Regions from separate parts of the Rothia sp. HMSC072B04 genome, predicted to be linked through region 1. Evidence: riboswitches for the same ligand, from Rfam matches in the RefSeq annotation. Region 1 holds a riboswitch; the other holds the start of a gene.
The links. Region 1 has a riboswitch for S-adenosylmethionine ahead of HMPREF2928_RS02930 (bifunctional o-acetylhomoserine/o-acetylserine sulfhydrylase). Riboswitches for the same ligand answer to the same signal wherever they lie in the genome.
Positions count from the first base shown of each region.

Region 2: linked by a shared signal. The riboswitch ahead of HMPREF2928_RS00080 (methylenetetrahydrofolate reductase) and the one ahead of HMPREF2928_RS02930 (bifunctional o-acetylhomoserine/o-acetylserine sulfhydrylase) in region 1 are both predicted to bind S-adenosylmethionine.

Region 1 is NZ_KV813797.1:5,201-10,144, forward strand. It holds gene HMPREF2928_RS02920 (ABC transporter permease) at 1-345, opposite strand, end outside; gene HMPREF2928_RS02925 (ABC transporter ATP-binding protein) at 342-1,328, opposite strand; SAM riboswitch class IV at 1,658-1,770, shown strand; gene HMPREF2928_RS02930 (bifunctional o-acetylhomoserine/o-acetylserine sulfhydrylase) at 1,874-3,220, shown strand; gene HMPREF2928_RS02935 (homoserine O-acetyltransferase MetX) at 3,412-4,740, shown strand.
Region 2 is NZ_KV813783.1:23-4,966, reverse strand. It holds gene metE (5-methyltetrahydropteroyltriglutamate--homocysteine S-methyltransferase) at 1-2,052, opposite strand, end outside; gene HMPREF2928_RS00080 (methylenetetrahydrofolate reductase) at 2,217-3,122, opposite strand; SAM riboswitch class I at 3,240-3,356, opposite strand; partial or broken gene HMPREF2928_RS00075 (ATP-binding cassette domain-containing protein) at 3,703-4,944, shown strand, end outside.

The DNA.
Region 1 (4,944 bases):
GTACACGAGGGTCCCACGGAAACGCTCGAAATTGATGATGCCCGCAGACACGATGCAGACCGACCACATGCCCACAATGCCCGCGCGGGTCCACGCGAGGGTCGGGTCAACGGAGTGACCCGCGGAGCTCTGCGCCGCCGCATGCACGGCGAGCGCCTGAAGGATGACCGAGCCGAGTACCGTACTGATGAGCAGCTGAATGAAGTAGGGGACCGTCAGGAACTGGCGCAGGCTAAAGCCCATGAGTCGCAGTTGGCGGGCGCACTCCTGCTGTACGTCGTGTAGCAGGTGCTGCAGGTCGCGCGGTCGTTGAGATTCTGCTGGATGCTGCGTCTGAGCGTTCATCGCTTGAGCCCCTCCGCCATCGCCAGGTATGCCTCTTCCAGAGTTGCCGGTCGCGTGTACGGTTCGGTCCGTGCCCCAATGTTCGCGGTGGCAAGCCCCTCCGTGAGGATGCGGTGAGCCTCACCCGCCTCGAACGTGGTGCGCTCGCCGTGCCAGTAGAGGGTGAGTTCCCAGCCGGAACCGCGCGGGGCAAACAGCACCGCCGCCTTATCGTGGAGGAATCCGCGGAGCGTATCAAGCCCCTCGGTGGCGGTGGCCTCGACCTGAACCACAGTCGTGGCGGCAATGCCGGCGTGCGCGGCAACGTCCTCGAGGTTGCCGCTCACAGCAACGGAACCGGCACCCAAAACGGTGATGGTGTGCGCCAGGTCCTCAATCTCGCCCAGCAGGTGGCTCGTCAGCAGAATGGCGGTACCTTCATTTGCCAGAGATCTGATGAGGGCACGCACGGTCAGGGCGATATCGGGGTCGAGCCCGTTGGTCGGCTCATCCAGCAGGAGCAGAGCGGGGGAGCCGAGCAGGGCGCGGGCAATATGTAGGCGCTGCTTCATGCCGCGGGAAAACTCCTGGACAGGCCGCGTTGCCGCATCGGTGAGTTCCACACGGGCTAGGGCATGCTCCACCTCGTGTCGTCGGGTCCGCCCGGAAACCCCCGCAACATCGGCGAAGAACAGCAGATTGTCGCGGGCACTAGCGCGCGGGTAGAAGCCGTTCTCCCCGCCCAGTGCGAGACCCACGTGACGGCGCGCCCGCTGCGGGTCGGCGATAGCGTCAATACCGTTCACGGTGAGGCTACCGCCGGTGGGGGTGAGCAGGGTCGAGCACATCTGCACGGTCGTCGTTTTGCCCGCACCGTTGGGGCCGAGGAGGGCATGAATCTCACCGGAACTGACGCGAAGTGACACACGGTCGACGGCGGTAAAAGCGTTTTCACCTTTGCCAAAGACGCGGCTGAGCTGCGCCGCATCAAGAACAAGAGACATGGTAGGTAACCTTCGGGTATGACCCTCTGGCCCCTATACCGGAGGGATGCTGAGCAGGATAAACGGCGTAGCGAGTTGTACCCTGCGTGAGTGTATGTGTCATTTCAGTGTACCGAAAAGCCGTAGATAAAAGTGATGGGGGTTACTGTGTGGATGGTGGGTGTCCGCCTCCGCATCTCGATTGCCTCGCCCTCGGATTGCCCCGGCACCGTCGCTCACGTTTTATGACAGACGTTAAAAAACGTCATCTTTGCAATGAAATGTCTTAAAGTGCCGTCTACCCACAAAACCCTTGACCCCGCCCCGTGCCCTGTGACACCCTGAATACAGGTCAAGAGCGCCAGCGACAAGCCCCAGCTAGCTGGCCGGCAACCCTCCTCCGCGGTGGGGTGCCCTGGGTGAAGACCAGGCGGCACGCACAAGCGTGACGCAAGCGCGGGACCGATGTGACCGAAAACGGTACATCAATCGTGACAGGATTATTCGACGACGATTCCTGTACCGTCGGCATGCGGCCCCCTAAGAATCCCCATTAGGAGCCACGCATGAGCAACAACACTACCGTCCCGACTCCCGCCAACCCCGCAGGTTGGAAGTTCGAAACCCGCCAGATTCACGCAGGTCAGGCGCCGGATGCCGCAACGGGAGCTCGGGCACTACCCATCTACCAGACCACTTCCTTCGTCTTTGACAGCGCCGAGCAGGCAGCGAACCGTTTCGCCCTCGCCGAGCTGGGCCCCATTTACACTCGCCTCAACAACCCCACCCAGGAAGCTATCGAAAACCGTATCGCCTCCCTGGAAGGCGGCGTTGGCGCGCTGCTGCTGGCATCCGGTCAGGCAGCTATCACCTACGCAATCCTGAACATTGCCGGCGCCGGCGACCACGTGGTCGCATCGCCCTCCGTGTACGGCGGCACCTACAACCTGCTCAAGTACACCCTCGCCGACCTCGGTATCGAAACCACCTTCGTTGAGGACCCGGACGACCTGGATGCATGGCGCGCCGCAGTCCGCCCCAACACCAAGCTCTTCTACGGCGAGTCCGTGCCCAACCCCCGCAACGACGTGCTCGACATTGAGCCCATTGCCGCAATTGCGCACGAAAACGGCGTACCCCTGATCGTGGACAACACCGTGCCCACCCCCTACCTGCTGCGCCCCATCGAGCACGGCGCGGACGTGGTCGTCCACTCCGCCACCAAGTACCTGGGCGGTCACGGCACCTCCATCGGCGGCGTGATTGTTGACTCCGGTAACTTCGACTACGGTGCAGACCCCGAGAAGTTCCCCAAGTTCAACCAGCCCGCACCCGGCTACCACGGCCTGGTCTACGCACGCGACCTGGGCAAGGACTCCGCATTCGGCGCGAACCTCTCCTACATCCTGAAGGCACGCGTTTCGCTGCTGCGCGACACCGGTGCTGCTATCTCCCCGACCAACGCCTTCAACATCGGCATCGGCCTGGAGACCCTCTCCCTGCGCATCGAACGCCACATTGAGAACGCCACCAAGGTCGCCCGCTGGCTCGAAGCAAACCCGCAGGTCGACAAGGTCATTTGGGCTGGCGTGGAATCCTCCCCCTGGTACGAGCGTGCACAGAAGTACCTGCCCAAGGGCCCCGGCGCGGTGCTCGGCTTCACCCTCAAGGGTGCAACCCTGGAGCAGACCCGCGACTTCGTGGATGCACTGAAGCTGCACTCCAACGTGGCGAACATCGGTGATGTGCGCTCGCTCGTGATTCACCCCGCCTCGACCACCCACTCCCAGCTTTCCGCTGAAGAGCTGGAGAAGATTGGCGTGTACCCGAACTTCGTGCGCCTGGCAGTCGGTATTGAGAACATCGACGATATTCTCGCCGACCTGCAGCTGGGCTTCGACACCCTCTCCTAAACGGTGATGCAACCCGCAGGTGGACCGGAAAGACTACGGCTTTTCGGTCCACCTGCGGATTCCCCGTTACGGAGCATTTTGTGACTGATCGGCGTTGTTGCCGCCCAACCTGTTGCTTCTTCTACCCACAGACGAGTACCCCGCTCACACCCGGCACCACCTCGCCGGCCAACCCAGTGAAGGGAACCCCCATGACCGCCCAGAGCACTAGCCAGTCCGGCACCACCCAGCCCGGCACTATCAACCAGCCTGTCACCGCACCCATCCCCGTGGCGGGTACCCAGCGCGAGCATCCCGAAGCGCAAGGCTACCTGCGTCAGCTGAACATCGGCGACCTGGAGCTCGAATCCGGCGTAACCCTGCCGCAGGTCACCATCGGCTACGAAACCTGGGGCACCCTCAACGAGGCTGGCGATAACGCCATCCTGATTTTGCATGCGCTCACCGGTGATACGCACGTCTCCCGTGGCGTACCCACCCCGGATATGCCCGCCCCGCTGATTCGCGCCATCGAGTCCGACGGCTGGTGGGAAGGCATCGTGGGCCCCGGCTCGGTCGTGGACACCAATCGCTACTTCGTGATTGCCCCCAATATTTTGGGCGGTTGCTACGGCTCCACCGGGCCGGCAAGCATCATTCCGGAAGGCTACCCGGGTGCCGGTGAGCACTGGGGTTCCCGCTTCCCGCAGGTAACCATCCGTGATTCTGTGCGTGCTGAGGCGCACCTGGCGCGTGCCCTGGGCGTGACCAGCTTCCGCTACGTGATTGGTGGTTCTCTCGGTGGCGCTCGCGCCCTGGAGTGGGCGGCAACCAACCCCGAGCTGGTGCGCGGATGCGCGGTCATCGCCTCCGGCCCTTCTGCTACGGCGGAGCAGATTTCCTGGGCTCACACCCAGAACATTGCGATTCGTTCGGACGCGAACTTCGCCGGTGGCGACTACTACAACGGTCCCGCGCCGACTGCCGGTCTGGCTTTGGCACGCCGTATTGCGCACACCACCTACCGCAGCCCCGCCGAGCTGGAGCACCGCTTCGGTCGCGAGGAGAACCGCGGCGAAAGCACCGTGGGCGGTTCGCTGGGTGAGCCACGCGGCCGCTACGCCATCGAAAGCTACCTGGATCATCACGGTGCCAAGCTCGTGGAGCGTTTTGACGCGAACAGCTACCTTGCGGTCAATGAGGCGTTGATTTCGCACGATGTGGCGCGCGGTCGCGGCACTCTGGCGCAGGCGCTGGCGCATACCGATTGCGAGTGGACGATTGCGGCGGTGAACACGGATCGCTTGTTCTTCCCGCACGAGTCGCACCGTCTGGCGGAGGCGCTGCCCACCCCGGTCGCCGTGGATATTATCGAGTCGAACCACGGCCATGACGGCTTCCTGATTGAGGCGAAGCAGGTGGAGAAGATTCTGGCGCGCGCCCTGGGTGTTGAAGATGAATCTGCTACCCCGAGCGAGGCGCAGCGTGAGCGTGAGGCGCTGGACTCGATGACTCGTCTGTACGGCGCTGTTACTCGCTAACTCAACCGGCACCCGAAGGCGTTTCACGCATCCTGTTGAATGTTGTTTTATCCAAACAGTGGGTGTGGGATTGTGAGGGAATGACTGGGTATTCTCAACTGTCCTTCCGCCCACCGTGAATTAACCTTCACCCTTAGGGTTATGTAATAGAATGCCGGGCGTTCGTATGATGCGAGCGTCCGGCATTTTTTCTATCTTTTTGAA
Region 2 (4,944 bases), on a different contig from region 1:
GGTTACGTCGGCGTTCAGAGCGTTAATCGAGTCGATAATCTCGTTGAACTCCGAGTAGCACAGGTGGGTGTGAATCTGAGTGGAATCCTTCACCGCGCTGGTTGCCAGGCGGAAGGAGTTCACCGACCAGTCCAGGTACTGCGGCTGCTCATCGCGGCGCAGGGGCAGCAGCTCACGCAGAGCCGGCTCGTCCACCTGAATGATGCGGATGCCCGCCTGCTCCAGGTCGGCAATCTCGTCGGCAAGAGCCAGAGCCACCTGGTTAGCGGTCTCGCGGCGCGGCTGGTCGTCACGCACGAAGGACCACGCCAGAATCGTCACCGGGCCGGTGAGCATGCCCTTGACCGGCTTGTCGCTCAGCGACTGTGCGTGGGAGCTCCACGGAACGGTGAACGCCTCACCGCGCAGGCCCTCACCGTGACGCTTCACGTCACCGAACAGGATCGAGGGGCGGGTGCAACGCGAACCGTAGGACTGAACCCAGCCGTGGCGGGTGGTTGCGAAGCCGTCGAAGTTCTCAGCGAAGTACTGAACCATGTCGTTACGCTCGGCCTCACCGTGAACCAGCACGTCCAGGCCCAGCTCCTCCTGCAACTTGATGACCGAAGCAATCTCGTCACGCAGGAAGCCGTTCAGCTCCTCAGCGGAAATCTTGCCCGCACGAGCCTCCGCACGGCGGCGGCGAATCTCAGCGGTCTGGGGGAAGGAGCCGATGGTGGTGGTCGGCAGCTTCGGCAGGTTCAGGTCAGCCTGAGCCGCGCGGCGAACGTCAATAGTCGGGCGGTCAAAGTCCTCGGGAGTCACAGCTGCGGCGCGGGCACGAATCTCGTCGTTGTGCTTGCGCGGGTCAGCGGCGAAGCGAGCCAGCGCCTCGTCAGCAGCCTTCAGCTCCGGCTCAACAGCAGCCTCACCCTCAGCCAGGCCACGAGCCAGCAGAGCAATCTCGGCAACCTTCTGGTCAGCGAATGCCAGGCCGTCCACGGGAACCTCGGCGGGGTCTTCCAGAGCCAGGTCGTGCGGCACGTGCTGCAGGGAGGTCGAGGAAGCCACAGACACGGCACCCTCGGATGCGCCGGGCAGCGCCTCCAGAGTCTTCAGTGCGGCACGAACATCAGCACGCCACACGTTACGGCCGTTCACAACACCGGCAACCAGGTGCACACCAGCAGCAGAAACGGACTCAAGCTCAGCCTTCGAGTACACACCGTGCACCAGGTCAAGGTGCAGCGCCTCAATACCGGTACCCAGCAGTGCCGGCAGGTTCTCACGCAGGGAACCGTAGGGGCTGGTCACCAGAATCTGCGGGCGCTTCTCGCCGGCAGCCAGGGCGCGGTAGGTGCGCTCGGCCAGCTCGGCAACCTTCGCGTTGTCGGCACGGTCCACGGTCAGGCCCGGCTCATCCAGCTGAACCCACTCAACACCGCGCTCAGCCAGCTGCTCCAGCACCTGAGCGTAAGCGGCAACGAACTCATCCAGACGGTCAACGGGGGAGAAGTCCTCAGCGGAACCCTGCTCAGCCTTAGCGCCCAGCAGCAGGGTCAGCGGGCCAACAATCTGCGGGCGAACCTTCACGCCAGCCTGCTTTGCAACCTCAAGCTGCTCGTCAATAGCCTCAAGGTTCAGCTTAATCTCGGTACCGGCACCAATCTCAGGCACCAGGTAGTGGTAGTTGGTGTCGAACCACTTAGTCATCTCCAGAGGAGGCAGGGTCTCGGTACCGCGCGCCAGTGCGAAGTAGCCGGGCAGATCCAGCAGGCCGCGTGCATCCTTAGCCTCAGCCAGACGCTCGGGAACCAGGGTGAACAGGCGAACCACATCAAGCACCTGGTCGTAGTAGGAGAAGGTTGCCGGAATCGAGTAGTTGTCAGCCTTCAGACCCGCAGCGGTCACGCGCTCGAAGTAGGTGCGCTGCACGTCAGCGGCGGTGTCCTGCAGCTCCTGCAGGGTTGCCTTGCCCTTCCAGAAAGCCTCCTGAGCCTTCTTCAGCTCACGGAAGCGGCCCACGCGGGGGTAGCCAACAATGGTTGCGGCGGGGAATGCGGTGTTCGACATAATAGTTATTCCTTTACTGGGGATAGATGTGGGAGTCGGTTCCGGCGTTTTACCACCCGACTGTGGGTGGTGAAACGGAGGACTCAACAACTCCCGGAATATTTGTGGGGGAGAAAATGGAAACGCATCCGACAAGGAGCGTTATGGGTTGAGGCGGGGGGTGTTTAGACGTATTCCAGTTCGCTCAGCGACTGAGAGAAACGGTTACTGTACCGCGGCAAATCCAGCTGATCCAGAACGTCCAGAACCGCCGCATGCTCGTTGAAGGTGAAGAAGTGCAGACCCGGCGCGCCCGCGTCCATCACGGTGCGGCACTGGTTCAACGCGTACTCAACACCGATGCGGTGCAACTCTGCGTTGCTGGTCGCCGTCTCTAGGGCGTAGGCGAGGTCCGTCGGGACTTCCATGCCCGCCATCTGGCAGAGATTCTGCAACCGCTTCAGCGAGGTTACCGGCATGATGCCCGGAATAATCGGAATATCCACACCTGCCAGGTGCGCCGAATCGACCAGGGCGCTGTAGCGCTCATCCTCAAAGAACACCTGAGTAATCGCGAAATCCGCGCCGGCACGCTGCTTGGACAGCAGAATCTCAATATCCTGCAGCAGGGATGCCGACTCGGGGTGCTTCTGCGGGTACGCCGCCACACCGATCGACACCTTGCCAGCAGCCAGGTGAGCGAAATCTTCACGCTCCACGCGGCGAATCAGCTCCACCAGGTAGCGGGCGAAAGGAAGTTCAGAAACCTGACCTTCCTGAATATCACCGCGAAGAGCCAGGAAACCGCGCACGCCCAGACCCAGAATCAGGCGGACCGCACGCTCCAGCTCATGCACCGAGTGGCCTGCACAAATCAGGTGAGCCAGCGGGGTGAGGGAGGTTTCATGCACCAGGTGGTCGAGCAGCGCCAAGGTCTTCTGGCGGCGCTTCGCGTCACCGGCGTAGGTGACCGACACGTAGTCGGGGTTGGTGCCCTCAAGCTCCGCAATGGTGTGGAGTAGCGACTCGCAGCTTGCGTGTGAGCGGGGTGGGAACAGCTCAAAAGAAAGAGCCGGGTGAACTGTCGTCATAACCTTCCTTCGTGTTCACCCGATAGATACGCACCGGGAGGGTGCGTGAATTCTTCTGCAGGATGCGCTGTACCGGTTTGCGGGTGCACATCATCAAGGGGTGCCGAAGGGTATTCTTCTCTATCGGTTCTGGCGGGAGCACCTTGTCCGTACCCTGCACCGTGACGGTGGGGGATACTGGCGAGGTTGCTGCGACGTCTACGAGCCAGATCTCTCGGTCGCTCTTGATAGATAACGCTTTCACTCTACCCACTGCCTCCGAGGGTGTGCAAGGGATGCGGCGGTTGATGTCCTAATATTTCTGGACATGACATTGGGGAGAAATATGAACTTAATATGACTGACTATGACGAAGGGCGGCTGGGGGCGTTGCGGGTAGGGCTGTCGGTTGACCCCTGGATGCCTGAAAATATCACAGATATATCTGCTTAATATTCTTGGACACGCGCAAATATGTGTGTTTTATATTTCAATGAGGAGTAGGGTAACTAATGAGGCACGGGTAGTGTTTCAATGTCGCTCATCGAGGAGTTGTAGGGCTCAAAGATGAGTTCAGTATGACTTTGTGAGCGTGGTGAGAATGAAAAAGCTATTTTCTTCTATACTCTGGTCCTTCCGCCTAGCATGGAAAACCTGTCCCGCGACCCTGGTGAGCGTCGCCCTATCGCTAGCCGTCATTGCCTGCATTCCCTTGAGTCAGTCCCTGCTGATTGGTAATACAGTATCAGCCTTGAGCGGTTCAAATGGTGGCGCGGCCTGGATTTATATCGTTGCTCTTGCCCTTGTTGTCGGAATTAATATCATTGCTAAACGCTGGGTCATAAGTAACATGCTCATCCTCAAATCAAAGGTGAACTATCGGGTTCACTGCATGTTAAATAACAGGTTATCTACATTTCCGTTATCTGATATAGGTAGCACAAAATCACAGGAAGATATACGTGCTGCTAGAGAGGCAATATCGAAACAGGAATTGCAGGTTCACACCATGTCAGTTATGACACTGGTGAGTGCCTTCGCAATGGTGTTACTTCTCTGTCTTAATATCGCGAACGTCAGCATTGTGGCAGCAATTTTTGCGGCACTGTGTTCACTACCCCTATCTATTGCAATGGTAATCCTCGCTAAACGTGATTACGCTATATACACCCTAATGTACGAGGACTATCGGGTAGAGAACTACTATCTAGACAATCTGATGGCTCAGAGTCGAGCCCAAGAACTTCACCTCATGAGAGCCTCCCGATTTTTCTCGCAACGCGTAGCGTCCTGGCGACGCCGGGCGGCCGGTAGGGAATTGAGCCTTGAAAGTGTTAGAGGAATCATCTCCATAGTTGCAGGGCTACTCTGCTCTGTCTTACTTTTTGCGTCCCTGTACTTCCTTGTGGATTCAGGCGCCAATATATCGTATGTGGCCGGATCGCTGATTGGAATCATTGCCTGTGTTGATGCGACCCAAGAGGTGGGATATTCATTTGGTCAGATTATTAATGGAGCATTATCTGTTCAGCAATTCCGAAGGGTATGCGACTCTGATACTTACGACCATGTTTCTGAGATAAAAACTTCTAACCCTAACCATGAAAATATTTCAAAAATTATATGCAAAGATGTATCCGTTCAGTATGAGGGCTCGTCGTCTTTTGCGCTTAAAGATATTAATCTTGAGCTGATGAATAATCAAATGATTGCAGTAGTTGGTGCCTCGGGCGCGGGAAAAACAACGCTAATAAATGCAATTCTTGGAATTACACCAATTGCCCAGGGGAGCATAACGTATAAGGGTGCTTCTTCTGAGAGTAAATACAACATGTTGGCAAAT